DNA from 4 places in the Agrobacterium sp. O3.4 genome. Region 4 is predicted to be linked to each of the others. Evidence: riboswitches for the same ligand, from Rfam matches in the RefSeq annotation. Region 4 holds a riboswitch; each other region holds the start of a gene.
What was found. A riboswitch is a leader RNA that binds a small molecule or an ion and turns the genes downstream of it on or off. The one in region 4 is predicted to bind cobalamin.
Positions count from the first base shown of each region.

Region 1 (7,165 bases), on a different contig from region 4:
ACGCATGGGTGTCGATGGTTGCCCGACCTTTCCGCGCAGTCTTTCACCACGAATGAGAAGGCCGTCTTTCTCCAGCGAGCGCATGATGACCGATACGGTTTGCGCCGAAAGGCCGCAAAGCCTGGATATTTCGGCTTTCGACAATCCGCCATGGCGGCGAACGAGCGACAGCACCAGCCGCTCATTATAAGCGCGCACCCCGATCTGGTTGGCACCGCCGCTGATATCCATAATGGTGGGCGGCGCAGGCGGCGCCGTCTCGACAGATCGTCTCATAATGTCATCCTCCCGCCCGCTATATCCGTCACGACCGATACCTGCAGGCTTTATGGCAATCTTGCTATCGCAACGTAAACAACGGTGGCGATATTCCTCCCTGCCGCATATTAGAATGCCATACCGAATTAATAATTCAATCGGATTTATTTATTGACAGGCGTTTCCTTTGGTGGTTCCATCTGGGCCAACGGTCGTTGTTCTCGGAGGAGACGAGATCGTCGGGTAACCGTCACGGTGCTCAAATATCCATTGGGAGGATCTCATGAAGACCACTGTTTCCGCTCTTCTGGGCGCGCTTGCGCTTGGCGTTTCTTTCGCTTCCGTCGCGTCCGCGGCAGACACATCGGTGTGCCTCATTACCAAAACCGACACCAATCCCTTCTTCGTCAAGATGAAGGAAGGCGCGACCGCCAAGGCCAAAGAACTTGGCGTGACGCTGAAATCCTATGCCGGCAAGATCGACGGCGATTCCGAAAGCCAGGTTGCAGCCATCGAGACCTGCATCGCCGATGGCGCCAAGGGTATCCTGATCACCGCATCGGACACCAAGGGCATTGTTCCGGCCGTGCAGAAGGCACGTGATGCCGGCCTTCTGGTGATCGCTCTCGACACGCCTCTGGAGCCCGTTGATGCCGCCGATTCCACCTTTGCCACCGACAATCTTCTGGCAGGTGAGCTGATCGGCAAATGGGCCGCCGGCACCCTTGGCGACAAGGCCAAGGACGCAAAAATCGCCTTCCTTAACCTCACCCCCTCCCAGCCAACAGTGGATGTGCTTCGTAACCAGGGCTTCATGAAGGGCTTTGGCATCGACGTGAAAGACATCAACAAGATCGGTGATGAAACCGATCCGCGCATCGTTGGCCATGACGTTACCAATGGTAACGAAGAAGGTGGCCGCTCGGCCATGGAAAACCTGCTGCAGAAGGATCCGACCATCAACGTCGTTCACACCATCAATGAACCTGCGGCTGCCGGCGCTTACGAGGCGCTGAAAGCGGTTGGTCGTGAGAAGGACGTTCTGATTGTTTCCGTCGATGGCGGTTGCCCTGGCGTCAAGAACGTCGCGGAAGGCGTAATCGGCGCGACCTCGCAGCAATATCCGCTGCTGATGGCGGCTCTTGGCGTGGAAGCCGTAAAGAAGTTCGCCGATACGGGTGAAAAGCCGAAGCCGACCGAAGGCAAGAGCTTCGTCGACACTGGCGTGACGCTGGTGACCGACAAGCCAGTCAAGGGCCTCGACTCGATCGACACGAAGGAAGGTCTCAACAAGTGCTGGGGCTGATGCCTCGCCATTGAAACCCGCGGGGGCATTCTTGCCCCCCGCCCTTGGACCAGAATAATTTCAGCCACGATCCGGGGGATCGGACAAAGGAACAAACGAGCGCGCCGCGCGTCCCGCAGACACGAGATTGGCCCGCTTCACAACACTTTGAATCTACGCGTCATTTTATTGAAAAATAGACCCTTGCTTCAAGGGCGGATGCGATAGAGCGATCGGGAGGAAAATCCATGAGCGATCAGCCGGTGCGGGCTCAGCCGCATAATGAATTTGAAAATGTGCTTTCGGGAAGTTCGACGCAGGTCGCCGCTTTCGACACGCACGACAAGAGTGTTCTGGAAAAATTCCAGTACTTTCTGCATTCCAGCCCGGCGGCCGTGCCGCTGATCGTACTGGTGCTGTCGTTGACTGTCTTCGGCATGACCCTTGGCGGCAAGTTTTTCTCGGCATTCACGCTGACCCTTATCCTGCAGCAGGTGGCCATCGTCGGCATCGTCGGCGCAGCGCAGTCGCTGGTCATTCTGACGGCGGGTATCGATCTGTCGGTGGGCGCCATCATGGTACTCTCCTCCGTCATCATGGGGCAGTTTACCTTCCGTTACGGCCTGCCGGCGGAACTCTCCATTCTCTGTGGTCTTGCTGTCGGCGCATTCTGCGGCTTCATCAACGGCATTCTGGTCTCGCGCATGCGCCTGCCGCCCTTCATCGTCACGCTCGGCATGTGGCAGATCGTACTGGCGACGAATTTCCTCTATTCCGCAAATGAAACGATCCGCGCACAGGACATCGCTCAGCAGGCGCCCATTCTGCAGTTCTTCGGAAATAACATCCGTCTGGGAAGTGCGGTCTTTACCTACGGCGTCATCGCCATGGTTCTGCTCGTTGCTCTGCTCTGGTATGTGCTCAACCGCACCGCCTGGGGCCGCCATCTTTATGCCGTGGGTGACGATCCGGATGCTGCCGAACTGGCCGGCGTCAACGTCAAGCGCATGCTGACGACCGTTTACACCCTGTCCGGCCTCATCTGTGCCTTCGCCGGTTGGGCTCTCATCGGCCGCATCGGCTCGGTTTCACCGACCGCCGGCCAATTTGCCAATATCGAATCCATCACGGCTGTGGTTATCGGCGGCCTGTCGCTGTTCGGCGGGCGCGGCTCGATCATGGGCATGATTTTCGGCGCCCTGATCGTCGGTGTCTTTTCGCTCGGCCTCAGGCTCATCGGAACCGACCCGCAATGGACCTATCTGTTGATCGGCGTCCTCATCATCATGGCTGTCGCAATCGACCAGTGGATCAGAAAGGTAGCAGGCTGATGGCAAAAGAACCTATTCTCACAGCACGCAATCTCGTCAAACGTTATGGCCGCGTGACCGCCCTCGATCATGCCGATTTCGATCTCTATCCCGGAGAAATCCTGGCGGTGATCGGCGACAATGGCGCCGGCAAATCCTCGCTCATCAAGGCGATTTCCGGTGCGGTGACACCGGATGAGGGAGAGATCAGGCTTGAAGGCCAGCCTGTGCAGTTCCGCTCGCCGATCGAGGCGCGCAAGGCGGGTATCGAAACCGTCTATCAGAACCTCGCGCTCTCGCCGGCACTTTCCATAGCCGACAATATGTTCCTCGGCCGGGAAATCCGCAAACCCGGCATTCAGGGCAGCGTGTTCCGGGCGCTGGATCGTCCGGCCATGGAAAAATTCGCCCGCGAGAAACTCTCGGAACTGGGTCTGATGACGATCCAGAACATCAATCAGGCGGTGGAAACCCTTTCTGGCGGCCAGAGGCAGGGTGTGGCGGTAGCACGCGCGGCGGCTTTCGGCTCCAAGGTCGTCATCCTCGACGAACCGACGGCAGCACTTGGCGTGAAGGAAAGCCGGCGTGTTCTTGAACTCATTCTTGACGTGCGTTCGCGCGGTCTGCCGATCGTTCTGATCTCGCATAACATGCCGCATGTGTTCGAGGTGGCGGACCGCATCCACATTCACCGGCTGGGCAAGCGCCTGTGCGTCATCAATCCAAAGGACTATTCCATGTCCGACGCCGTCGCCTTCATGACCGGCGCCAAGGAAGCGCCGAAGGAAACGCTTGCCGCATGACGCTGAAGCTTGAGACGATCGCTGAAGACGTTCTTCGGCGGGCAGAGGGCAAATCCCGTTTTATCATTGCCATTGCCGGTCCCCCTGGGGCCGGCAAATCCACGCTGGCGGACGCGCTTTGTGATGCTTTGCTGGCGCGGGGCGAAACGGCCGCCGTGCTGCCCATGGATGGCTTCCATATGGACAATGGCATCCTTGAAGAGCGTGGGCTGCTGCCGCGCAAGGGCGCGCCCGAAACCTTTGATGTGCGTGGCTTCCTCGATATCGTCTCTGCCGTCCGCAGGGGCGGGCAGGAGGTGCTTGTCCCGGTTTTCGACCGCTCCCGCGAAATCGCCATTGCGTCCGCCCGCGCCATCGCGCCGGAGACACGCTTCATTCTGGCTGAAGGCAATTATCTGCTGCTGAATGAGGCCCCATGGACGGCGCTTTCCGAGAGCTTCGACCTTACTATTTTCGTTGGGCCGTCGGTCAACGTGCTTGAAGAGAGGTTGCGGAGCAGATGGCAGGGCTACGGCCTCGATGCAGCTGCGATCCACGCCAAACTTTTTGAAAACGATCTTCCCAACGGTAAAAGGGTGATCGAGAACGCCCGCCCTGCCGATATTCACATCGATATCTGGGAATAGGTTAACGCTTTCTCGTCACTGAGCGGCAAGGCGCATTTGCCGTTAAGCCTTTGTTGACCATGTGTTGAATCTTTTTCATCCACAGGGTGGGGCTTTTGTGTGTCTATTTATTGACGAGAAAATTTCCTCATATGCTATATGTGGTGTTCAAGGTTCTCCCGATTCGCAAGCGTCGGGAGCTAAGACGGGAATTCGGTGAGCAACGCCATCATGGCGGAACAATGCCGAAACTGCCCCCGCAACTGTAAGCGGCGAGCATCGTTCCGATTTGGGTCACTGGAGCCAAAAGCTCCGGGAAGGCCGGGATAGATGTTGTGACCCGTAAGTCAGGAGACCTGCCTTGAGCGAAAACGTCCACGGGCGGGGTGTCCGGAAGGAAGGTATGGCGCAAATGAATTGCGTTCGCCCTTTTCTGACCCCTTCCAGAACAAGCTTCGGGGTGAAGTCATGCCAGTGCATTTTTTTAAGTTCCTGCGCTCGTCGGCGTAGAGAGTGATTTTACGCGGCCAGAAGCGTTTTCAGGATAACCGGGACAAACGGTTTCCGTCCGGAAATGTGACAAACCCTCTAAGCCGTGCGCCCCACCTGAATGACAAATCCATCGCCACCCGATTGCGATTGCAATCGGCAATGTTGAGCCGTGTCCAAGAACGGCTTCGAAAGAGGAAATTATGACCGTCACCGTTTACAGCAAGCCCGCCTGCGTCCAATGCACTGCCACCTATCGCGCACTCGACCGCATCGGCGTTAGCTATGAGATCGTCGATATTTCCGAAGATGCGGATGCGCTCGATCACGTTCGCGGCCTTGGTTACATGCAGGTTCCCGTGGTCGTCGCCGGCGAACGCCATTGGGCGGGTTTCCGGCCGGATATGATCGGCGCGATCAGCTAAGGCGGCAGCGTGATGGGGCTGATCGTTTATTATTCCAGCCGCTCTGAAAACACGCATCGTTTCCTTCTGAAACTGGGGCGGCGATTATTGCGCCTGCCACTCGGCGCCGAGGAGGATGTGCCTCATGTGTCTGAGCCCTATGTGCTCGTCACCCCCACCTATGGGGGCGGCGGCACGAAAGGGGCCGTGCCAAAGCCGGTCATCCGGTTCTTGAACGAGCCCTCCAACCGAAATCTCATTCGCGGCGTCATCGCGGCGGGAAACACGAATTTTGGCGCAGCTTTCGCATCCGCCGGAGATATCGTCTCGCGCAAATGTGCCGTGCCGTTTCTCTATCGCTTCGAGCTTCTCGGCACGGAGGAAGATGTCGCCAACGTCAAACATGGATTGGAACGATTTTGGACACGCTGACCTCAGGCGCGCTGCGCAAGGACGCCAAACAGCCGGTAGCTGCAAGCCAGAAACCGGTTGATACGGGACTGGACTACCACGCGCTGAACGCGATGCTGAACCTCTATGACGAGAACGGAAAGATCCAGCTCGACAAGGATCGCCTTGCCGCCCGGCAATATTTCCTCCAGCACGTCAACCAGAACACGGTGTTTTTCCATAACCTCAGGGAAAAACTCGATTATCTGGTAACGGAGGGATATTACGAACAGGAGGTACTGGATCAGTATTCCTTCAATTTCGTCCGCGATCTCTATGACGAAGCCTATGCCCGGAAGTTCCGCTTTCCGACTTTCCTCGGGGCGTTCAAATATTACACCTCCTACACGCTGAAGACATTCGACGGAAAACGTTATCTGGAGCGTTATGAGGATCGCGTCTGCATGGTGGCGCTGGCTCTCGCGCGCGGTGACGAACAGCTTGCCCGCGACCTGATGGATGAGATCATTTCCGGCCGCTTCCAGCCGGCGACCCCGACGTTCCTGAACGCTGGCAAGAAGAGCCGCGGTGAGCTGGTCTCATGTTTTCTGCTACGCGTGGAAGACAATATGGAAAGCATCGGCCGCTCCATCAATTCGGCGCTGCAGCTTTCAAAGCGCGGCGGCGGCGTGGCGCTGTCCCTGACCAATATTCGCGAATTCGGCGCACCGATCAAGCACATCGAAAACCAGTCTTCCGGCGTCATTCCTGTCATGAAGCTGCTGGAAGACAGCTTTTCCTACGCCAACCAGCTTGGCGCGCGTCAGGGCGCGGGCGCAGTCTATCTGCATGCCCACCACCCTGACATCATGCGTTTCCTCGATACCAAGCGCGAAAATGCTGACGAAAAAATCCGCATCAAGACCTTGTCGCTCGGCGTGGTAATCCCTGACATCACCTTCGAACTCGCCCGCAACAACGAGGATATGTACCTGTTCTCGCCCTATGACGTGGAGCGGGTCTATGGCGTACCGTTGACCGAGATTTCTGTCAGCGAAAAATATCAGGAGATGGTCGCGGATAGCCGCATCCGCAAGAAGAAGATCAAGGCGCGCGAATTCTTCCAGGTGATCGCCGAAATCCAGTTCGAGAGCGGTTATCCCTACATCATGTTCGAGGATACGGTGAACCGCGCCAATCCGGTCGCCGGCCGTATCAGCATGAGCAATCTTTGCTCGGAAATCCTGCAGGTCAGCGAGGCAAGCGAATTTAATGCCGATCTTTCCTATAGCCATATGGGCAAGGATATCTCCTGCAATCTCGGCTCGCTGAACATCGCCTCGGCGATGGATTCGATGGATTTCGGCAAGACGATCGAGACCTCCATCCGGGCGCTGACGGCGGTATCGGACATGAGCCACATTTCCTCCGTTCCTTCGGTGGAAAAGGGCAATGATGCGAGCCACGCCATCGGGCTTGGCCAGATGAACCTGCACGGTTATCTGGCGCGCGAACGCATCTTTTATGGTTCCGAAGAAGGCGTCGATTTCACCAATATCTATTTCTACACCGTGACCTATCACGCCATCCGCGCCAGCAACCGGCTGGCCGTGGAACGGGG
Region 1 is NZ_JALPZP010000001.1:2,591,144-2,598,308, reverse strand. Features, by position in the region: gene M0412_RS12665 (ROK family transcriptional regulator) at 1-276, opposite strand, end outside; gene M0412_RS12660 (sugar ABC transporter substrate-binding protein) at 542-1,564, shown strand; gene M0412_RS12655 (ABC transporter permease) at 1,792-2,874, shown strand; gene M0412_RS12650 (ATP-binding cassette domain-containing protein) at 2,874-3,656, shown strand; gene M0412_RS12645 (nucleoside triphosphate hydrolase) at 3,653-4,282, shown strand; cobalamin riboswitch at 4,416-4,640, shown strand; gene nrdH (glutaredoxin-like protein NrdH) at 4,954-5,175, shown strand; gene nrdI (class Ib ribonucleoside-diphosphate reductase assembly flavoprotein NrdI) at 5,188-5,586, shown strand; gene nrdE (class 1b ribonucleoside-diphosphate reductase subunit alpha) at 5,574-7,165, shown strand, end outside.
Region 1: linked by a shared signal. The riboswitch ahead of nrdH (glutaredoxin-like protein NrdH) and the one ahead of M0412_RS18545 (DUF1636 family protein) in region 4 are both predicted to bind cobalamin.

Region 2 (7,165 bases), on a different contig from region 4:
CCCGGCTGGTTGCTCTGCCAGCCGCTCATCCACAATTGCCGCAGCTTTTCACCTTCCAGCTTGAAAAAACTGCCGGTGCTTTCGCAGGTCAAAACCCGGTCAGAGCGGAAGTTGCGGATCGCCTGCCGCAATTCGCACCAGCCGACGATATTCACCGTCTCCGAATAATAGATCACGGCAATGGGGCGGATCTGCCGCCGGGTCTCTGTGCCGGTTTCATCGCGATAGCTGATCTCCAGCCGCTCTTCATCGCGCACCGCCCGCCGCACGGTGGCGAGATCGATGCCGGCAGGTGCGGGCGCGATGCTGCCCCAGGCATGCAGGGCATTGGCCGACAGGGTTTTGGACAGGGGTTCAGGCAGGGAAGCGGCAATCTTGTCGCTCGCCTTTTTCGCCGCCTGCCGCAATTCGGTATCACTGGAACGGCCAACCATGGCGAGCGCCAGCACGATCGCCTCGGTCTCTTCGATGGAAAACATCAGCGGTGGCAGGCTGAAGCCGGGGCGCAGAATATAACCGACGCCGCGCTCGCCTTCGATGGGCACCCGCATGGTCTGGAGGGCGGCTATATCGCGATAGACCGAGCGCGCCGTCACTTCCAGCTTTTCGGCAATCATCTGGGCGGTAACGGGCCGGCGGGCCAGCCGCAGGATCTGAATGATCTCGAACAGTCTCGAGGCCTTGCGCATTGACATTTCCCCGGCGTTTTTTCAAGACAACTGACATAATGCTGTCAGTTGGTTTTTTCTATAAACGGCAAAACACATTGAGAAACATGCATATTCCTAAATGTGCCATGAACCGTCTGGGGAGATACTGACATGAGTTATGCCGAAAATCTCTGGCTATTCTTTCTGGTCCTGTTCGGCATCATCATCCTGCCGGGCATGGACATGCTGTTCGTGCTGGCAAGCGCGCTGACGGGCGGCAGGAAAACCGGCCTCTCGGCCGCAAGCGGCATGAGCGCCGGCGGCATCGTGCATTCGCTTTATGGTGCGGCCGGCGTTGGCCTGCTCGCCACCTGGATGCCGGGGCTGTTCCTGCCGCTTCTCATTGTCGGCGCTGCCTATATGGTCTGGATCGGCATCGGCCTGATGCGCAGCGCAATTGTCGTGAATGGCGATGAGGCGCAGGCGAGCGCCTCGTCGAAAAAAGCGTTCTGGCGGGCGGTGCTGACCTGCCTTTCCAACCCGAAAGCCTATCTGTTCATGATGGCCGTCTATCCGCAATTTCTAAAACCGGCCTATGGTCCGATCTGGATGCAGGGGCTGGTGATGGGGGTGATGGTGGCGGTAACGCAGTTTACCGTTTATGGCGCGCTGGCGCTGACGGCGGATAAAAGCCGGCAATGGCTGGTTTCTTCACCCGGTGCCACGATCTTCATCGGTCGCGCTGCCGGTTTCATGCTGGTTGCCGCAGCCCTGCTGACATTTTGGGAAGCTCTGTCCTGGAGCCTCGGTGAATAAGAGGAACAGGCCCCGCCGCTTGAGGGAGACCATTCCTCGGCAAGCCGCCGAATGCTCTCCTCAGCCCCGTTGTTTTGTCACGGGTTCCTGCGGGAAAACCGCCGGATACTTTTCGGCCTGATACTCTAGACTTCTGTTTTCACGGCGGAATTCACCGCAATGTGACTTCTTTTCGCCATGCGGAAAGGGCATCCTCGCGCCGTTCCATCAAGCGTCCGGCACCCGGCCGGAATCAAGGAGAGAGTGTATGAAACTGAAAACCATCGCGGCGGCCATGCTTTTCGGCTGTCTTTGCGCCGGAGCGGTCTTCGCTGCCGGCGAAGTCGAAAAACGCGAAGGCATGATGAAGCAGATCGGCGGCTCCATGGGGGCATTGGCTGCCATCTCCAAGGGCCAGAAGCCCTTCGACGCCGAGGCCGTCAAGGCTGCCGTGACGACCATCAGCACCAATGCCAAGGCTTTCCCCGAACAGTTCCCCGCTGGCACCGAGACCGGCAGTGCGGCTGCTCCCGCCATCTGGGAAAACTTCGAAGACTTCAAGGCCAAGGCTGCCAAGCTCGGTGCTGATGCCGACACGGTTCTTGCCAATCTCCCCACCGATCAGGCGGGCGTCACCACCGCCATGCAGACGCTCGGCGCAGATTGCGGCACCTGCCACCAGACCTATCGTCTGAAGAAATAATCCCGAATTTCAAAACGCCGCTTCCCGGCGGCGTTTTTTCACTTTGAAAGACACCTGATCAGCTCGGGTGAGAATGGGGAGAGGGGTATGTCTTCCATTTGGACGAAGCTTGTGGGCGGGGCCGTGATCGCAGCCGTTGCCGGCTACGGCATTTTCGCCTGGGTTACCGCGCCGCAGCGTCAGGCGCCCAGCCATTGGGTCAGCCTCGGCGAGCCGGATCTGGCCAATGGCGAAACGCTGTTCTGGGCGGGTGGCTGCGCAAGCTGTCATGCCGCACCGGATACCACGGGTGACGCGCTGCGGACGCTTGCCGGCGGGCAGCCGCTGAAAAGCCCCTTCGGCACCTTCCACGTTCCCAATATTTCCTCTGATCCGCAGCACGGTATCGGCGGCTGGACGCTGGCGGAATTCGGCGATGCCATGACGCGCGGGGTGGGAAAGAACGGCGAACATCTGTACCCGTCCTTCCCCTACGCCTCCTATGCGCGCATGACGCAGAAGGATGTGAACGACCTCTTCGGTTATCTGAAAACCCTGCCGGCCAGCCAGAATGATGCGCCGGATCACGACCTGCCGTTTCCCTTCAACCTGCGCATGGCGCTCGGCGGCTGGAAGTTCCTGTATTTCGACACCTCCGCCCCGCCGCGTGTCGAGCTTGCCAATGCCAATGCCGAATTGCTGCGCGGCCAATATCTGGTCGAAGGGCCGGGCCATTGCGGCGAATGCCACACCCCGCGCGATGCTCTCGGCGGTTTCCTGAAAGACAAATGGCTGGCCGGCGGCCCCAATCCCGAAGGTGAGGGCCGTATCCCCGATATCACGCCCGGCTCCGAGAGCATCGGTGCCTGGACGGCGGCCGATATTGCCGGCTACCTGGAAACCGGCTTCACCCCGGAATTCGACAGCGTCGGCGGCTCCATGGTCAAGGTGCAGCAGAACATGGCGCATCTGACCGCCGAAGACCGCAATGCGATTGCCGCCTATCTGAAGGCGATCCCGTCTCGGTAGGGAGTTTGAAGCTCCCCTCCGTCATACCGGCCTTGAGCGGGTATGCAGCCAGCCCAAGTCCTTGGGCTGAGGGAGCTTTTTCGCCGTTCAGACGCACGTCGGCTGGATTCCGGCTCAGGGCCGGAATGACGGGAGAGTGTTTTTTCGTTCCGGTTTCTCTTCCCAATCTAAAACCCACAGCAATGGGCTAAACTCCACGATGACGTCGAGTGAGATGCTGCCGGCGATGCCAAGATCTCGCTGCCATTGACTCCCGCACCCACCCGGCAGATAACATCTGCGTGATGGTTCCTTCCGGGCGTTCCGGAAGGTGAAAAGGGAACACGATAGGGAGAAATCCTCATTCGTGGCTGCCCCCGCAACTGTGAGCGGAGAGCCTGAAACGAAATGCCACTGGCAAGCCATCTCGCCCCCATTCAAGGCGAGGGCGATGCCGGGAAGGTGTTTCAGGTTTTGACCCGCAAGCCAGGAGACCTGCCATCGCGGAAATGTCCATGCCGGCGGGGTGTCCGGAAGAGCGGAATGTCAGGGTCGTCGGTTCGGTACCCCTGTTTCAGTCTCGTATCCCCGTGGTGAAGTGTATCATATGCAGCTGCGCGGCTATTTGCCGTTCGGCTGTATCTTATGGCGCGGGGTCGCGCCGGGAGAGGGGTCACCATGTCCATCCAGCAGAATACGGCGAATGCTGCCGTTTCCGCAAAAACGGGCAGCTTCGCGCAATCGCTGACGGCGATCGTGCTTGGCCTGTTCGTAGTCGGTTTTGTCGGCTTTTCGCATGTGGAAGCCGTTCACAATGCCGCGCATGACACACGTCATGCCAATGCCTTCCCCTGCCATTGAGGGGAAACGGCATGTCATTTTTTCGCAATATCGTTTTTACCGCCGTTCTCGTCGGTATCGTTGGCGGTTTGGCCGTCTCGGCCATGCAGGCTTTCGGCACCACGCCGCTCATCCTTCAGGCGGAAACCTTTGAAAGTGCCGGCGGCGAAGCAACCCACAGCCATGATGCGGCAGCACCCGGCGCTGCGGTTCCCGCCCATGAGCATAATGACGAGGCCTGGGCTCCGGCCGATGGTTTCGAGCGCACCGCCTATACCGTTGCCGCCAATGTGCTGACGGCCATCGGTTACGCGCTTGTTCTGACCGGTCTCATCTCGCTGCGTGGCACCGATGCCGGCTGGCGCGAAGGTCTTCTGTGGGGCGTTGCCGGTTTTGCCGCCGTCATGCTCGCACCGATGATCGGCCTGCCGCCGGAATTGCCGGGAAGCCCGGCCGCAGCACTTGAGGCACGGCAGATCTGGTGGCTCTCGACGGTTATCGCAACCGCGGGCGGCATTGCGCTGATCGCGTTTCGCCGCGAGCCCTGGGCCATCGTTCTGGCTCTGGTGCTGATCGTCGCACCGCATGTGGTGGGCGCACCGCTGCCGCCGGAAGGCGAACATGCGCTGGCGCCGCTGCCGCTGGAACGGCAGTTCATTGTTGCCGCCACCATCACCAGCTTCGTTTTCTGGGCGCTGCTTGGAACATTGAGCGCGTTTTTCCTGAAACGCTTCCAGTCGGCTTGAAACCATGCAGGACGCAGCGGAGTGGAGTGACGAACTCGATGCGCTGCGTTTTGCCGTTCCCGGTCACGGCGCTTTCTGCGCCGTGCACCGCCTTGCCTTCAAGGCCGCTCTGGGTAAAAGTCCCGATCGTGATGCGGCGCTTGCCTATTTTCAAGACCACGAAGCTGCCTTTGCCGCTGCGGCACTCGCCAAGATCAAACGCTCAAACTTGCCCGCCGGCCGCAGCCTGCATTTGAACAGCCGCGATATCCGCCGCGCGATTGCCGGCGAGGGGCTGGAGTTTGCGGCGCGTGTGTGCCGGGTGCTTGATCGAGAATAGCGCAGGATGATTTGCGAGAGGCATCTTCTCCTCGACCGTCATGCCGGACTTGATCCGGCATCCAGCCGACGCGCGTCTGCGCGGCGGGAGAAATCCTTTCAGCCCAAGGACTTGGGCTGGCTGGATACCGGCTCAGGGCCGGTATCACGGAGAGAGGGCGGAATAAGGCTCTGCGCCTTACCGGTGCTCCGCCGCGAAAATTCCAAGTTCCGCCTCGGCTTCCGGACCAAAGAGGCCGAGGTTTTTCAGAATTTCCACCGCAAAGCTGACCGGTGCGCTGCCGGCGGCCGTGATGACGCCGCCATCGCTGACCGCCTTTGGCTGGTCGCGATAAAGACCGTCGCCACGATAGGCCGGATAGGTCTTGTGCGAGGCGAGCGAATTGCCGGTATGGGCGACATGGTTCAGGATACCCGTGCCCGCCAGCGCACTTGCCGCCGCACAGATACCGGCAACCAGCCGGTCCTTTTCGCGAAAGCGCTGCACCAGCCCGCCAAGATCGGCGGCCGTGCCCTTTTCCCAGCTGAGACCGCCGGGAATGACGAGCGCATCGATGTTATCAGGATCAAGCGCGTCATAGGAGGTTTCGGGCGTTACATTTAGCCCGCCCATCGACGTTACCGGCCGCCCGTCCGGGGTGGCATGAACGATCTCGACGCCGAGATAGCTGCGTGCCGCCGCCGCAAGCAGCGCCGGTTCCCAGTCCGCAAAATCCTGCGCCAGCGCAATGGCGATCCGTGTCATGGCCGTCTCCGTCGGTTGTGATCAGGCGATGGACTGCATGTAGCGCATGCCGGTGACCGGACGCGGCGCGAAATCCATGTTTTCGTAGAAACGATGTGCCGCCACATTGCCGGTCGTGGCGCTGACGGAAAGATAATCGCAACCCAGCCGCTTGGCGATATCGCGGGCGCGGGAAACCAGATGCTGGCCCGTGCCGTGGCCGCGATGGCCGTCACGCACGAAGAGATGGTGCAGTTCAAGCCCGCGCCGGCCTTCCTGCGCCCTGTAGAGCGGCAGAAGCAGCGCGTAGCCGATCAGCGCGCCATCGGCTTCGGCGACAAGACCATGCACCCAGGGCAGGGGGCCGAACAGGTCGCGCTCAAGCTTGGCCGGCGTGATCGCCGCCGCATCGCCGTGGTAGGAGGCAAGCAGCGTGATCATCTCGTTAAGCTCGGGCAAATCCGTTTTGCGGGCGCCGCGAATGATGACGACGGGCGGTCTTTCCAGTGTAAGGGAGCTATCTTCGGTCATTTTTTCGGTCCTTTGGTCTTATCTGTGCCGTCAGGACGTTTGAAAACAACAAAGCCGCCTGACGGCGGCTTGTTGACAATATGATCTGTCGAGCCGCCCTTAAAGGTAGGCCCAAAAGTACGAGCAGGAGATGGGTGCGCGTTCGTTGATCATGTCATTGCAATGCGCCCGAATCCGTAATCTGTCAAGCGGCTTCAATTTGCAATCGTGCGATTGCTGAAACAATCGCATCTTCCATCCCGGCATCACCGGTGGAATGCCCCGCTCCACCTATGGCAATCAGTTCGCTTCCCGGCCATGCGGCGGCAAGTTCGTAAGCGGTGACGGGCGGTCCCTGCAGGTCGCGCATGCCCTGGATGAGCATGCCGGGAATGCCGGCGAGCAGGCCGGCATTGCGTAGAAGCACACCGTCCTCCAGCCAGGCCGCATGGTGGAAATAATGGGCGCATAGACGGGCGCGGGTCAGGATATAATCGCCGTCGCGCCATTTTTCCGGAAAGGCCGAGCTGGCCTCCGCACTGATCGAGCCCGCCTCCCACAAATGCCATTCAAGCGCCGCCATCCGGCGGATGGCGGGGTCAGGATCGTTTAAAAGCTGCAGATACGCGCCGACGGGATCTTCCTTCGGCAGATGATCCGGGATAGCTGTGATGAAACGCTGCCACTGTTGCGGCAGAAACATCGCCAGCCCCTTGTAAAGCCAGTCGATCTCCTTTTGCCGTGTGGTAGTGACGCCGGCCAGCACCATCGCGCGCACCCGCTCCGGGTGGCACTGCGCATAGGCCAGCGCGAGTGTGGCACCCCAGGAGCTGCCATAAACCAGCCAGTCATCCAACGAAAGCGCGCAGCGGACGGCCTCCATGTCGTCGAT
Region 2 is NZ_JALPZP010000001.1:1,712,026-1,719,190, reverse strand. Features, by position in the region: gene M0412_RS08365 (YafY family protein) at 1-689, opposite strand, end outside; gene M0412_RS08360 (LysE family translocator) at 822-1,466, shown strand; gene M0412_RS08355 (cytochrome c) at 1,714-2,148, shown strand; gene M0412_RS08350 (cytochrome c) at 2,236-3,156, shown strand; cobalamin riboswitch at 3,425-3,653, shown strand; gene M0412_RS08345 (CbtB domain-containing protein) at 3,814-3,996, shown strand; gene M0412_RS08340 (CbtA family protein) at 4,008-4,721, shown strand; gene M0412_RS08335 (hypothetical protein) at 4,726-5,040, shown strand; gene M0412_RS08330 (type 1 glutamine amidotransferase family protein) at 5,218-5,784, opposite strand; gene M0412_RS08325 (GNAT family N-acetyltransferase) at 5,806-6,294, opposite strand; gene pip (prolyl aminopeptidase) at 6,479-7,165, opposite strand, start outside.
Region 2: linked by a shared signal. The riboswitch ahead of M0412_RS08345 (CbtB domain-containing protein) and the one ahead of M0412_RS18545 (DUF1636 family protein) in region 4 are both predicted to bind cobalamin.

Region 3 (7,165 bases), on a different contig from region 4:
CCAAGCGTGACGTGGCCGCGTCGCGGCTTGCGGATGCCGGCCAGCATGGAAAGCAGCGTGCTTTTGCCGGAACCATTCGGGCCGATAATGCCCAGAAACTCTCCGGAACCGACATCGAGCGAAACGCCACGGACAATATCGACATTGCCGGCATGGAAATGCAGGTCATGGGCGGATAATTTCATGACCGCCCCCTCTTCTGCCCGAGAATGAAGGCGAAGGCCGGCGCGCCGACGAGCGCGGTGATGACCCCGATCGGCAGCACCTGACCAGGAATGACGATGCGCGAGAGAATATCGGCAACAATCATGAAAACAGCACCGGTCAGCGCCGTTACCGGCAGCAATAACCCGTGGCGAACGCCGACGAAGATGCGCGCCGCGTGCGGAATGACGAGACCGACAAAACCGATGGAACCCACCAGCGACACCATCACCGCCGTCATGATCGCCGAAACCGAGATCAGCACCGCATAGGTCCGGCGCACCGGAATTCCGAGCGAGGCGGCGGCCTGACCGCCGAAGGCGAAGGCATCCAGCGCCCGGGAATACCATAGACACACCGCGAGACCGGCGATGCTGACCGGCAAAGCCAGCCAGACATCCGGCCAGCGCACCCCGGAAAGATTGCCGAGAAGCCAGAATATAATGCCGCGCGCCTGTTCGGCATTGGCGGATTTGGTGACGATGAACGAGGTCATGGCATTGAACAGCTGCGAGCCGGCCACCCCGGCCAGAATGATGGCGCTATTGCCGTGACCAGCCCGCACCGCCAGAAGGCTGACCAGCGAGAATGCAACGAAAGCGCCGATCAGCGCCCCCGCCGGCATGGTCAGGAGCCCTGCCCCGAAACCCAGAAGCGCAACCGCGACCGCCCCGGTGGAGGCGCCTGCGGAAATGCCGAGAATATAGGGATCGGCCAGCGGGTTGCGCAAAAGCGATTGCAGCACCGCGCCGGCAAGCGCCAGAGAAGCACCGCAGCAGGCGGCGACAACGGCGCGGCTGAGGCGATAGCTCCAGACGATACCCTCATCCAGCGGCTCCAGCGGATAACCCGCATGGAAGACACGGTTGGCGATGGTTTTCGCCACCACATCGAAGGGAATGGCAGTCTCGCCGATGGCCGCTCCGGCCATCAGCGCGACGAGCAGCAGGGCGAGCGCGGCAAAAGCCAGACCCGCCCTGCCGAGATGGACGGAAAAACCGTTCACTTGGCGAGGCCGGCAGCCGAAATCGCCTCGGCCAGCGTTTCAATACCTTCGATCGTGCGGATGGTCGGGTTCATCGCCTGCGCATCCATATCGAACACATGACCTTCCTTAACGGCGGGCATGATGCTGGCGACGGGGTCGGTCGCAAGGAACTTGTGCTTGACGGCAACGTCATCGGCCGGGAAACGACGACGGTCCATCTTGCCGGCGACGATGACGGTCGGATTGGCCTTGGCGATGGTTTCCCAGCCAACGGTCGGCCATTCCTCATCGCTTTCGATGATATTGGTCAGCCCGAGTGCGGACATGATGTAACCGGGCGCGCCATGGCGGCCCGCCACATAAGGGTCGATATCCAGTTCGGCGCTGGAGAACCAGAAGACGGCGGAAATCTTGCCATTGGCCGAAGCGATCTTGGCGCGGGCGGCTTCTTCACGCTTTTTCAGGTCGGCAACAACCTCTTCGCCGCGGTCCTGCACGTTGAAGATTTTGGCGAGATCGCGGATCTCCTGATAGATCAGCTCCATGGTAAAGCCGGTCTTGCGAACGCCGTCCCCGCCGCCGGAATTATCCTTGCCGACGCAATCGGCCGGCGAGGTGTAAACGGGAATACCGAGTTCGGCGAATTGCGCGGGCGTGCCGACAACACCTTCCGGGCCGATCTGCCACTGGAACTGCGTCGTTACCAGGTCCGGCCTCTTGCCGACAACGGCTTCGAAACTCGGATCATTGTCGGCCAGACGCTCCACCTTGGCGTTGGCTTCCTCGTAACCCTTCAGAACCGGGCCGATCCACAGCGCCGTGCCCACCACCCTGTCGGCAACGCCGAGGAGATAAAGAACCTCGGTCGTGCTCTGGCCGACGGATACCGTGCGGGCCGGCGCCTGTTTGAAGGTGATGTCCTGACCGCAGCTGTTGATCGTCAGGGGATAGACCGTTTCGGCGGCATGGGCGGAAGCGGCGGGCAAAGCCGTAAGCGCAGCGGCCAGAAGGCCGGCATAGGCCGGCAGGCGTCCAGGATTAAACATGTGTTCTCCAGTCGAAATTAAATCGCTTATTCCAGAGCCGCAGGCGTTAGAACGCGCAGCAACAGCGGGACGTCTTGTACGGAGAACAACGACGGGACGCAAACCAAATGTTATGAAATAACATTACAATTTCCTCCTCCGGGCTTCCCCGCCCGTAACGATGGTTCATATTTTGACGGCAGGTCTCCTGGCTCACGGATTTGCGCCGTTCATCTGCCTTCCCGCATTCCGGAGAATACAGTGGCATGACGCCTTGAGGCGCCACGGGGATGAGCGGCAATCCGCTTACAGTTGCGGGGGCAGCCACGGCATTGGGCGATCATCATCACCCGCACCATGTTCCCTATTAATCCCTTCGCCTTTCGGCTGCAGGAACCGTCGCTTTCTCACATAAGGGGCAAGAGCCGGAGCGTCAATCGCCAAAGCATGTCTCACAAGCGTATGGAAACCGTTCTGCGACAAAGACACGCACACAGCAGGAACCCAAAGTGCGTAACATGAAGTCGATGGGAAACGAGGTGCTTCAACACAGGGATGGGCCTGCCAGAGCGAAAATCCCAGCCGAGCCGGAACCTTCCGGCTGCGGCGCATTTTTTGACATGGTCGTCAGTGTTTCAATCACCACCAGTCCGGATTGCGCCAGAAAATCGGTGAGAACACCGTCATCACGCAAGGCATCGAGCCGGACAAGCTGCCCGTCGAGATCGGCAAAATGCCGCCTTACCAGCGCGACTGCCTCCGCTTCCCCCTCCGCAACCACCGGGCCGATGATGTGGCCCCGCCCTGCCGCCCGCCGCAGCGCAAAGGCGGCCAGACGATCCGCCTCGAACAGGCCGTAGCCGGTGTTTTCCCGCAGGAGACGCTGCAGCACGCCCCGGCGTGAAACGCCGAAAGCCGCCCGGTCCAGATCTTCCACGGCGGGGAGATGATGTTCCGAAACTGGCTCGATCCTCTGTTTCTTGCCAAGCTGCGGCGCCTCGGTGGTGCGACGGGCCTTGCCGCGCAGAAGATGCACCCGTTCCGCATCCCCGGTAAAACCGAGCCCGGCAAATAGCCGCCGGGACACCTCCGTTGCATTCAGCCGCAAGGCGGCGGCAGGATATCTCGCCACAAGCTGCCGGACCAGCCAGGGTGCTACGCCCTGCCCCTGCAGGCGTGGGGAGACTATGACCATGCCTAACGTCGCAAAAGCCTGATCATAGGGAAAAAGCATGGCGGTCGCGACAACCCGGTCAATCTCGTCCAGCGCCGCAAGACCCACACCGCACTGGCGCAGGAAACACCATTCATTGGCATGATACCGCCATCCGACAGCCATGGAGAGGGCATGCAGATGATCCGCCTCCACATCGGCGATATCCACGGTCCGCAACTCGAAACTATCGACCTTGAGCAGCTCCATAGCAAACGGCTCTCATTCCCTCCGGCGCGGAACCCTAGGGCCCCGGAAGCCCAGCCCACGACATCCGAAGATAACCGGCCCTGCCCGCAGGAATTTTCTGAAAGCACTGGAAGGACACAACAATCTACCGAAATCATCGGCATTTCAGCAGATAAACGCCGCCGGCCACTCTAAGCTTCTGCGGTGAATAATCCGGCCAGCGGCCAATGGGAACGACCAGCGGGGACGACCATGAACGCAATCGAAATCCTTGAGCGTCTCGTCGCCTTCCCGTCCGTTGTCGGAACCGCCAATGGCGATATTGCCGGATGGATTGCCGATTATCTGGAAGGCCATGGCGCGAAAGTCTCGCTGTTGCCCGGACCGGAGGGCGACCGCGCCAATCTCTTCGCCACGTTCGGCCCGGCCGATCGGGCCGGTTATATCCTGTCCGGCCACATGGATGTGGTGCCGGCCGGAGAACCGGAATGGACCTCCAATCCCTTCACGCTGAGAACCGAAAACGACCGGCTCTACGGGCGCGGAACCACCGACATGAAAGGGTTTCTCGCCACTGTGCTCGCCGCAGCGCCGGCATTTTCGCGCATGACGCTTGAACGGCCGATACACATCGCCTTTTCCTATGACGAGGAGGCGGGCTGCCGTGGCGTTCCCCATCTCATCGCCAGACTGCCGGAACTGTGTGCCCCGCCGGCGGGCGCCATCATCGGCGAACCCAGCAATATGCGCGCCGTTCGCGCCCACAAGGGCAAGGCCGCAGCGCGCATCACCCTGCACGGCCGATCCGGCCATTCCTCACGGCCGGATCAGGGGATAAACGCCATTCACCTGATGACCGGCATCATGGCAAAAGCAGTCGAAACCGCCGATACGCTGACGCGGGGACCGTTCGAAGCAACCTTCGAGCCGCCCTACTCCTCCTTGCAGATCGGCACGGTCAAAGGCGGGCAGGCGATCAACATCATCCCCGATCATTGCGCAATCGAACTGGAAGCGCGGGCAATTTCGGGCGTCTCCCCGCTCGCCCTGCTGGAGCCGGTAAAAAGCGCTGTCGAAGAGATCGCCGCAACGGGCGTCGATATCGAATGGACGCCGATGAGCGCTTATCCGGCCCTGTCGCTTCCAGCCGATGCGCCGCTTGCTTTGCTTCTGGAGGAACTGACCGGCACCGCCAACCTCGCAGCCGTAAGCTACGGAACGGAGGCCGGGCTTTTCCAGGCGGCGGGCATAGATGCCATCATTTGCGGCCCGGGAGATATCGGCCGCGCCCACAAGCCGGACGAATTCATAACCGCGGACGAACTTGCCGCCTGCCAGTCGATGCTGGAAACACTCGGCCGCCGCTGCGCCGCTTAATCAAATGACGGGTATTAGATGACGTTTCTCTTCAATTCCGACGCAAAGCGCGGCGAAATCTTCCGGCAGGCTCTGGCCACAGAGCTGCCGGACCTGCCATTTTCGATGGATGCCGCCACTGTCGATCCCGATGCGGTGCGTTATCTCATTACATGGACGGTGCCAGAGGATATCGCGCGTTACCGCAATCTCGAAATCCTGTTTTCGATCGGCGCGGGTGTCGACCAGTTTCACATCGATGCAATCCCGGAAACGGTGAAGGTCGTGCGCATGGTGGATGAAGGCATCATCCGCATGATGCAGGAATATGTCTGCCTCGGCGTGCTTGCCCTTCATCGCAACCTGCTGGCCTATCTGGAACAGCAACGCCAAAACCTATGGAAAGCCCTGCCGGGCCAGCGGCAGGCGGAAGAATGCCGCGTCGGCGTTCTCGGCCTCGGCATGCTGGGTGTTGCGGCACTGGAACGGCTGAAACCTTTCGGTTTTCCGCTTGCCGGCTGGAGCCGTTCTCCGCGCCAGATCGATGGCGTCACCTGCCACCATGGCGATGAAGGGCTGAAAGCCATTCTTTCCACCAGCGATATCCTCGTCTGCCTGTTGCCGCTGACGGACGAGACCACCGGGCTTTTGAATGCCGGGCGCCTCGGCCTGCTGCCGGATGGCGCGGCTCTCGTCCATGCCGGGCGCGGCAGGCAGCTCGATCATGACGCACTCCTAGATGCACTCGACAGCGGCAGGCTTTCCGGCGCGGTGATCGACGTCACCGATCCCGAGCCACTGTCTGAGGGCCATCGTTTCTGGACTCATCCGAAAATTCTGCTGACGCCGCATATCGCCAGCGTCACCCAGCCCCACTCCGCCGCCCGCACCGTCGTCGACAATATCAAACGATACGAATCCGGCCTCGAACCGCTCGGCCTCGTTGACCGCAGCCGCGGATATTGATCATCCGCCATCTCAGAAAGGAAAATCCATGCCGCTTCTCAAGCCTATCGACACCAATCCCGATTTCGAGCCGAAGGCCTCCAAGGCCCTGCCGGAACGCCTGATCGCCGGCGACCCTTCATTCAAGACCTGGGCGCTGGACGAAGCCCGCGATGGAACCGTAAAGACCGGCATCTGGGAAGCGACCCCGGGCGAAAGCCGTTCCATCAAGGGCGAGACCTTCGAATTTTGCCATATTCTGGCCGGCGTAATCGAAATCACCCCTGATGGCGGCGAACCGCAGCGTTATACGGCTGGCGACAGCTTCGTCATGAAGCCGGGTTTCGTCGGCGTCTGGAAGACCATCGAAACGGTTCGCAAGATCTACGTCACCGTGAATGGATGATGTAAAACCCGCGTTTTTTAACGGTCGCTCACGGTACCGGCCAGAAATACACGACAGGCAGCGCGCCGCAAAAGATTGCGCTGTCTGTTGGCAACAAAACGGGATTTTCATTCATCGCCCGCGCCACAGTCGGTCGATTTCGCTTGGCGGCAGGGATTAGCTTTAAGGGCATATCCACAGAGGATTTCCCATGACGCTCAGCTTCGATCCAGACAGCCTGTCTTTGCCAATTGGCCATTTCATCGGCGACCGGCTGATCCCGGCTAAAGACGGCATCGACATGCATCGCCCATCGGACGGCATGGGATATGCCGGCTGCCCGAAGGCGGATGCGACGCTGGTGGATGAGGCGGTGCAAACCGCCAAGGCGGCGCTGAAGCGCAGCAACTGGGGCGGCGTTCGCCCGCGCGAGCGCACCAGGGTCTTGCAGCAGTGGGCCGACCTCATCGAATCGGAAGCCGAGACCTTGGCGAAAATCGAGGCACTGTCCTCGACACGGCCGGTGGGCCAGCTGATTGCCGGCGACATCGCCGTTACCGCCGAGCAGATCCGCTTCTTCGCCGAATTCGCCGACAAGGAAGGCGGCGATCTGGTGCCGACCGACGACACCAGTCTCGGCATGATCATGACCGAGCCCTATGGCGTTGTCGGCGCGATCACACCCTGGAATTTCCCTGTCTCCATGGCCGGCTGGAAGCTCGGCCCGGCGCTGGCGGCCGGTAATGCCGTGGTGCTGAAACCCTCGGAAATGACCCCCTTCTCCAGCATTTTCATGGCGCAGCTGGCGATCAAGGCAGGGCTGCCCGCCGGCCTCATCAATATCGTGCTGGGTGACGGGC
Region 3 is NZ_JALPZP010000002.1:623,335-630,499, reverse strand. Features, by position in the region: gene M0412_RS15705 (ABC transporter ATP-binding protein) at 1-185, opposite strand, end outside; gene M0412_RS15700 (iron ABC transporter permease) at 182-1,210, opposite strand; gene M0412_RS15695 (ABC transporter substrate-binding protein) at 1,207-2,238, opposite strand; cobalamin riboswitch at 2,398-2,633, opposite strand; gene M0412_RS15690 (GNAT family N-acetyltransferase) at 2,762-3,640, opposite strand; gene argE (acetylornithine deacetylase) at 3,872-4,996, shown strand; gene M0412_RS15680 (glyoxylate/hydroxypyruvate reductase A) at 5,015-5,941, shown strand; gene M0412_RS15675 (cupin domain-containing protein) at 5,970-6,326, shown strand; gene M0412_RS15670 (aldehyde dehydrogenase) at 6,517-7,165, shown strand, end outside.
Region 3: linked by a shared signal. The riboswitch ahead of M0412_RS15695 (ABC transporter substrate-binding protein) and the one ahead of M0412_RS18545 (DUF1636 family protein) in region 4 are both predicted to bind cobalamin.

Region 4 (7,165 bases):
AAAATCGGCAATGGCACAAAACCGCGCCCGGAAAGCGCATGGAAGAGCGCATCCACAGGTGCTGCATCAGCCGCCAGCAACATCGAGCGGTAAAAGAGAATGGGCAGTATGGCTGCATCGGCTGGAAAACCGGCAATGGCTTCCGCTTGACTGACGACACCCTGTCCGGGCCGGTAAAATCCGGCCTTCGGCAGAGGCTCGGCCTCAATATCCGGCCACACGCCATCCTTTGCCAGAGCCGCAAGACCAGTTGCAAGGCTGCCCATATTCGCCCTTCCCCCTTCACGGAAAAAGGAAAGGGCAGAGGCCAGTATCTGCCTGTCCACGGTCGAGGCCGCTTCGAGCTTTTCGTCCCTGTCGCTGCACTCGCCCGGTAATAGCAGAAGCTTGATGCCGCGCCGTCGGGCCATCATGGTAAGCTGATCGACGCCGTAGCGCCATCGATCAGCTCCACCGAGAATCCGGATAAGGATAACACGGGCATGCTCCGCCGTCTTTTCGATCCACAGATCGACCGACATGGGGTGCCGAAGCTCGGAGAGGTTGGCGGCGGAGAGCGACGGGAGCGCATCTCCAGCCTGCCGCCACGCCCTTTCCAGCCCGGCAAGATCGCTTGCCGAAAAAGACAGCATCACCACATCCGAACGGGGCTGGTTGAGATCAACCGGCTCGATCAGATCGTCCAGGGACGAGGATGTGGTGGCGAGAATATGCATCTAAGGCATTCCCAGTAAAAGTCCGTAGCGGTCAGGCTGCCAGCATCTGCTCGATCTTTTCGCGGTTGATGCCCTTTTCACCAATGATAACGAGCCGGCTGCGGCGTTCTTCACCCGCCGCCCATGGGCGATCATAATAGTGATTGACGCGGCTGCCGACAGCCTGCACCTGCAGGCGCATCGGCTTTGCGGAAACTTCGATGAAACCCTTGATGCGCAGGACATTTTCCGCAGCCGCCGTCTCGGCGATGCGGGCTGCCAGCGCCTCCGGGTCACTCACGGCCGGCAGGTCGATGACGAAGCTGTCGAAATCGTCGTGTTCATGGTCGAACGCGCCATCGTGATGGGTACGGCGGTTTTCGATATCCTCTTCCACCGCAAGGCCAAGGCCGATCAGCACGGCGGGATCAATGGCGCCATTCGACGCGACGACAATCTTCGCCGCCCTCGGCAGATGTTCGAGCACATGAGCCTTCGCCTTCTCGAGACCGGCATCATCGAGAAGATCAGCCTTGGTCAGCACGATGAGATCGGCGCAGGCGACCTGATCCTCGAAAACTTCCTCTACCGGATCATCGTGATCGAGCGCCTCGTCATTGGCCCGCTGGGCGGCAAGTGCTTCCATGTCGTGGGCAACCTGTCCCTCGGCAAGGGCTGCGCCATCCACCACGGCCACCACGGCATCCACTGTCACGCGGCTCTTGATCGCCGGCCACTGGAAGGCCTGCACCAGCGGCTTCGGCAGTGCGAGGCCGGACGTTTCGATGAGGATATGCTCCACCTTCGGCTGGCGGCTGAGGATTTGTTCGATAGCGGGCTGGAAATCATCCGCCACCGTGCAGCAGATGCAGCCATTGGCCAGTTCAACGATGTTTTCTTCCGGGCAGCTTTCAATGCCGCAGCCCTTGAGAATTTCGCCATCGATGCCGATATCGCCGAATTCATTGACGATGATGGCAAGCCGCTTGCCATCCAGCTTTTCGAGAAGGCCGCGCAGCAGCGTGGTTTTTCCGGCCCCCAGAAAGCCGGTGACGATGGTGCAGGGAACGCGGTCCAGAAGGGTGCTCATGATCTCTCCTCGGTAAAATTGAATGGGGGAATGCGCGCCACCATGCCGCGCTTCAATGGTTCGGGGCGGCCGCGCCAGGGCATCAGGCCGTCTGCGGAGGCGGCCAGCATATGCGCGCCTGTCAGCAGGTCTTCCGCGTCATTGGGCGTCAGCCCGCCAAACACATAGGACCAGCCGTCGGCGCCACGAAGCACGGCGCTGAGGCTGCGCTTGCAATTGGCAAGGCAACTGACGGAGCGAACAACGACACCGGATGCTTCCGCCTTCGCGATGACGGCTTCGGCGAGACGCAAACCGGCGCGTGGTTCGGCATTGGGATCGGCTTCATCGCGACAGCTTCGGCAAACGAAGACCACCACACCGGAGGCCGTGTCAGCCTGCGTGTCTCCGCCTGCACATGAAGATGTCGCTGAAATATCCAAACCGTTTCGCTTCCCGCGCCTTTAAAAAAATCGTCGGGGTGCTGACATCGAAAACGGCATGCGCAGATGCGCAAACCCAATATTCGATCTGACCGACTGACCGGAGCACCCCGCCCGACAGACGTTTTTCTGAAACGGCAGGTCTCCTGGCTTGCGGCTTCAAAACACCCGGACACCGCCTTCCCGAACCCATCTTCAAGGGTCCAGTGGCTTTACGGTGCAGGCTTACCGCTTACAGTTGCGGGGGCAGCCACGGAATGACCCATTGTCCGGGTGGAACCGTGTTCCCTCTTAGCTTTTCCCGTTGCCGGGAAAAGACCGTCAGTCCGCTACCATTAGGCTGAACGAGGGGGAGGGTCAATGCCGTGGCCTGCCCCTCACGCATTGCCGGGTGCGGCAAATTGGGTATAGTCGCCGCTCCGAATGGCAGGGGCATCGGTCCCGCACCGCAGGATGAGAAGGAAAACGCGATGACGCGCGACATCAGCGATAACGAAGCCGAACGCCACCGGCAGAAAATGGTCAACCGCAAGACGGTTCAGGATGCCGAAGTTGCGGCAAAGACCATCGAAAAAGGTCTGCTGATGATCAATACCGGCCCGGGCAAAGGCAAGTCCACGGCGGCCTTCGGCCTTGCTTTGCGCATGCTCGGCACCGGGCGGCGGGTCGGCGTCGTGCAGTTCATCAAGGGCGCATGGTCGACGGGCGAACAACAGGCTCTGACGCTTTTCGGCGACAAGGTTGTCTGGCGCACCATGGGCGAGGGTTTCACGTGGGACACGCAGGATCTGAAACGCGATGTTGCCGCAGCCACAAAGGCCTGGGAAGAAGCCAAGGTCCTGATGGCCGACGAAACCATCGGCCTCCTGATCCTCGACGAACTGAACATCGCGCTACGTTACGACTACCTGCCGCTGGAAGAGGTCGTTGAAACCCTGTCCAGTCGCAGGCCCGATCTGCATGTCATCGTCACCGGCCGCAATGCCAAGCAACCGCTGATCGACGCTGCCGACATGGTGACGGATATGACCCTGGTGAAACACCACTTCAAGGCGGGCGTGAAGGCGCAGGCCGGGATAGAATTCTGACATGACCGCACGGGTGCTGATGTTTCAGGGAACCGGCTCGGACGTCGGCAAATCGCTGATGGTGGCCGGCCTTGCCCGGGCATTCACCCGGCGCGGCCTGTCGGTGATGCCGTTCAAACCGCAGAACATGTCTAACAACGCGGCGGTAACCGCCGATGGCGGCGAGATCGGCCGTGCCCAGGCGCTGCAGGCGCGGGCGGCGGGTGTACCACTCTCCGTTCACATGAACCCGGTACTCCTGAAACCCCAGAGCGAGACCGGCGCACAGGTGGTGGTGCAGGGCAAGATCTTCGGCAATGCCAAAGCTGCGGATTATCAGCACATGAAGGCCGGGCTGATGCCGCGTGTGCTGGAAAGCTTTGAGCACCTGAAACAACAGGCCGATCTGGTGCTGGTGGAGGGGGCGGGCAGCGCGTCTGAAATCAACCTGCGCGCCAATGATATCGCCAATATGGGTTTCGCCCGCGCAGCCGACGCTCCCGTCATCCTGATCGGTGATATCGACCGTGGCGGCGTCATCGCCAGCCTCGTCGGTACCAAAGCCGTACTCGAAAGCGATGACGCGGCAATGATAGCGGGCTTCATCGTCAACCGCTTTCGCGGCGATCCCACATTGTTTTCCGACGGCATGCGGATGATCGCGGAAAAAACCGGCTGGGCCTCCATCGGGCTTCTGCCGCATTTTTCCGATGCCGCGAAATTGCCAGCAGAGGATGCGCTCGGTCTTTCCGGCCCTGGCCAGCAGAAACCGGGCGCAAAAATCCGCATCGCGGTGCCAATCCTGCCGCATATCTCCAATTTCGACGATCTCGATCCCCTCGACATGGAACCGGATGTGGAACTGATCCGCATACGGCCGGGCGAGACAATTCCCCCCGACTGCCGGCTGGTGCTGCTTTGTGGTTCGAAATCCACCATCGCCGATCTCGCAGTGCTGAAAAACGCGGGCCTCGATATCGATATCAAGGCCCATGCCCGGCGCGGTGGCTATGTTCTCGGCCTCTGCGGCGGATACCAGATGCTCGGCAAAACCGTTGCCGATCCTGACGGCATAGAAGGACCGCCGGGAACGGTATCAGGGCTTGGCCTGCTGGATGTCGATACGGTTTTGACCGGCTACAAGCGGCTGGTTTCCGTGCGTGGCAGGAGTTTCGACGGAATTGATTTATCCGGCTATGAAATGCATGTTGGCGAAACGACGAGTACTACGGATCGCCAGCGGTTTTCGATGATCGAAGGACATGCCGATGGCGCCATTTCGCCTGACGGCCGCGTCTTCGGCACCTATATTCACGGTCTTTTCGCAGATAACCACCAGCGCAGCGCCTGGCTGAGGCGGCTTGGCGGGCAGCGTTCGGAACTGAATTATGATGCGCAGGTGGAGGCCGTCCTCGACCGTCTTGCCGCGCATATGGAGCAGCATCTCGATCTCGACAGGCTGCTTGCTATAGCGCGATGAGGATTGCCAGAAGCCCGAACAGGCCGATCAGCAACCCGTCGGCGATCCTCGCCAACCGAAGCGCCGTGCGAATATCGCCGGCAACCAGCGTCGCTCTTCCGCCTTCGCCCATGAAACGCGCCTCGATCATCTGCCCGCCATAGGAGCGCGGGCCAGCCAGCGCAAAGCCAAGAGCACCGGCCAGCGCCGCCTCCGGCCAGCCGGCATTGGGAGAACGGTGGTGTCGCGCATCGCGACGGATTGCGGCGATTGCCCCTCGCGGAGAAGCGCCTTTCACGAAAAACGCGGCAATGACGAAAAGGCCGCCGCTTAATCTTGAGGCGGGCAGATTGACCAGATCGTCCAGCCGGGCCGAGGCCCAACCAAAGGCTTCATGGCGTGGCGAACGATGGCCGATCATGCTGTCAGCCGTATTGATCGCCTTGTAAGCCGCACCGCCCGGCAGGCCCAGTGCGCCGAGCCACAGGGCGGGGGCGACGATGCCATCGGAAAAATTCTCGGCCAGACTTTCAATCGCCGCCCGACAGATAGCCGCCTCGTCCAGCTTTTGCGGATCACGACCAACGATCATCGATACCGCCTTGCGGCCACCTTCCACCCCTTCGCGCTCCAGAGCGGTGGCGACAGCTTCCACATGCTGCTCCAGACTTTTCTGAGCCGGAAGAGAAGCGCCGAGGATTGCAACAGCCAACAGGCCGAAGGGCAGGAGAAGCAGAAACGATTGCACAAACCATGCAAGAATGACGGTGAGACCGGCAAAAACAGCCAGTGCCGCCACGCCCGCCGCTTTACGCTGCGAAAATGACGCGCTCTCCCGGTTCCATTTTTTGTCCAGCAGCGCGATAAGCGAACCGACCCACGTGACGGGGTGGCCGATACGGTTGAACAGCCAGTCCGGATAACCGGTCAGGCGTTCGATCACGAGTGACAGGAAAGCGAGAGCAAAGAACATGGGCGAGACAGTACCAGAAAAGGCTCAAGGAGCGATCCGTCACGGCGGCAATCTCGGCAAGGCGCGGCTGATGTTCCCTGAAGCGCCTGAACCTTGGATCGACCTTTCGACCGGGATCAATCCGCACTCCTATCCGCATTCGCCCGTTCCCGCCAGCGCATTTGCCCGCCTGCCGGAACCTGGTGCCGCCGAGGAGTTGAAGCAACTGGCAGCAGCCCATTTTGGCGCGCCGTCCGCCTCGCATATCACGCTTTCACCTGGCACCCAGATGCTGATGCCGTTGCTGGCTCAAATCGCGCTTTCCCGTGGGGCAAAAAGCGGGGCCGTGCTTTCTCCCGCTTATGCGGAACACGCCCGCACCGCGCGCATGGCCGGACTGATTGTGACGGAAGTTGAAAATCTTGGCGACCTGTCGGCTCACGATTACGCGGTGGTGGTCAATCCCAACAATCCCGATGGCCGCGTCACGGATCGAGATGCTTTGCTGTCTTTCGCCGATTCGATGCGCGGTAAAGGCGGCCTGCTCGTTGTGGACGAAGCCTTTGTCGAAGCAGGAGGGGCGGAAAGTCTCGCAAATGCTGCGGATCACGATGCGCTGGTTGTGCTTCGATCTTTCGGCAAATTTTATGGCATGGCGGGCGTGCGGCTCGGTTTCGCGATTGCGCATCCTGATACCACCGCCGCACTGGATGCGAGGCTCGGACCCTGGGCAGTTTCCGGCCCGGCACTGCATATTGCGACCGAAGCTTTGGCAGACGAGGAATGGCAATCATCCATGCGCCTCCAGCTCGCGAAAGAAGCCCTACGCATGAATGACCTGCTGAAAAAAGCGGGGCTGGAAATCGCCGGCGGCACGTCTCTCTTCACGCTGGTCCGGGACAAGCGCGCCACAGCACTGTTCGACCATCTTGGCAAGCGCGGCATTCTGGTCCGCGTCTTCGATGAAAGGCCGAGCGATATTCGTTTCGGCCTCCCCGGCAGCGAAGCCGAGTGGCAGCGCCTGGAAGCGGCGCTGCTCTCTTTCAATCATGCCTCGAAAGTGTAGGTTTCAATCGACTCCGGCTTCATTTCGATGGAGAAGCCCGGCAGTTTCGGCGGCATGTAAGCGGCGTTTCTGATATCGCAAGGCTCGATGAAATGCTCGTGCAGGTGATCCACATATTCGATGACGCGGCCTTCCTTGGTGCCTGAAACCACCAGATAGTCAATCATCGACAGGTGCTGCACATATTCACAAAGGCCGACGCCACCGGCATGCGGCCAGACCGGCAGATTATATTTGGCGGCAATCAGCAGCACCGCCAGCACTTCGTTGAGGCCACCCATACGGCAACTGTCGATCTGCACCACATCGATCGCGCCTTCAGCGATGAACTGCTTGAACATGATGCGGTTCTGGCACATTTCGCCCGTCGCCACCTTCACGGAACCGATGGCTGCGCGAATCTTGCGATGGCCG
Region 4 is NZ_JALPZP010000003.1:288,188-295,352, forward strand. Features, by position in the region: gene cobN (cobaltochelatase subunit CobN) at 1-716, opposite strand, end outside; gene cobW (cobalamin biosynthesis protein CobW) at 748-1,785, opposite strand; gene M0412_RS18545 (DUF1636 family protein) at 1,782-2,207, opposite strand; cobalamin riboswitch at 2,326-2,545, opposite strand; gene cobO (cob(I)yrinic acid a,c-diamide adenosyltransferase) at 2,678-3,295, shown strand; gene M0412_RS18555 (cobyric acid synthase) at 3,297-4,754, shown strand; gene cbiB (adenosylcobinamide-phosphate synthase CbiB) at 4,741-5,706, opposite strand; gene cobD (threonine-phosphate decarboxylase CobD) at 5,705-6,751, shown strand; gene M0412_RS18570 (L-fuconate dehydratase) at 6,733-7,165, opposite strand, start outside.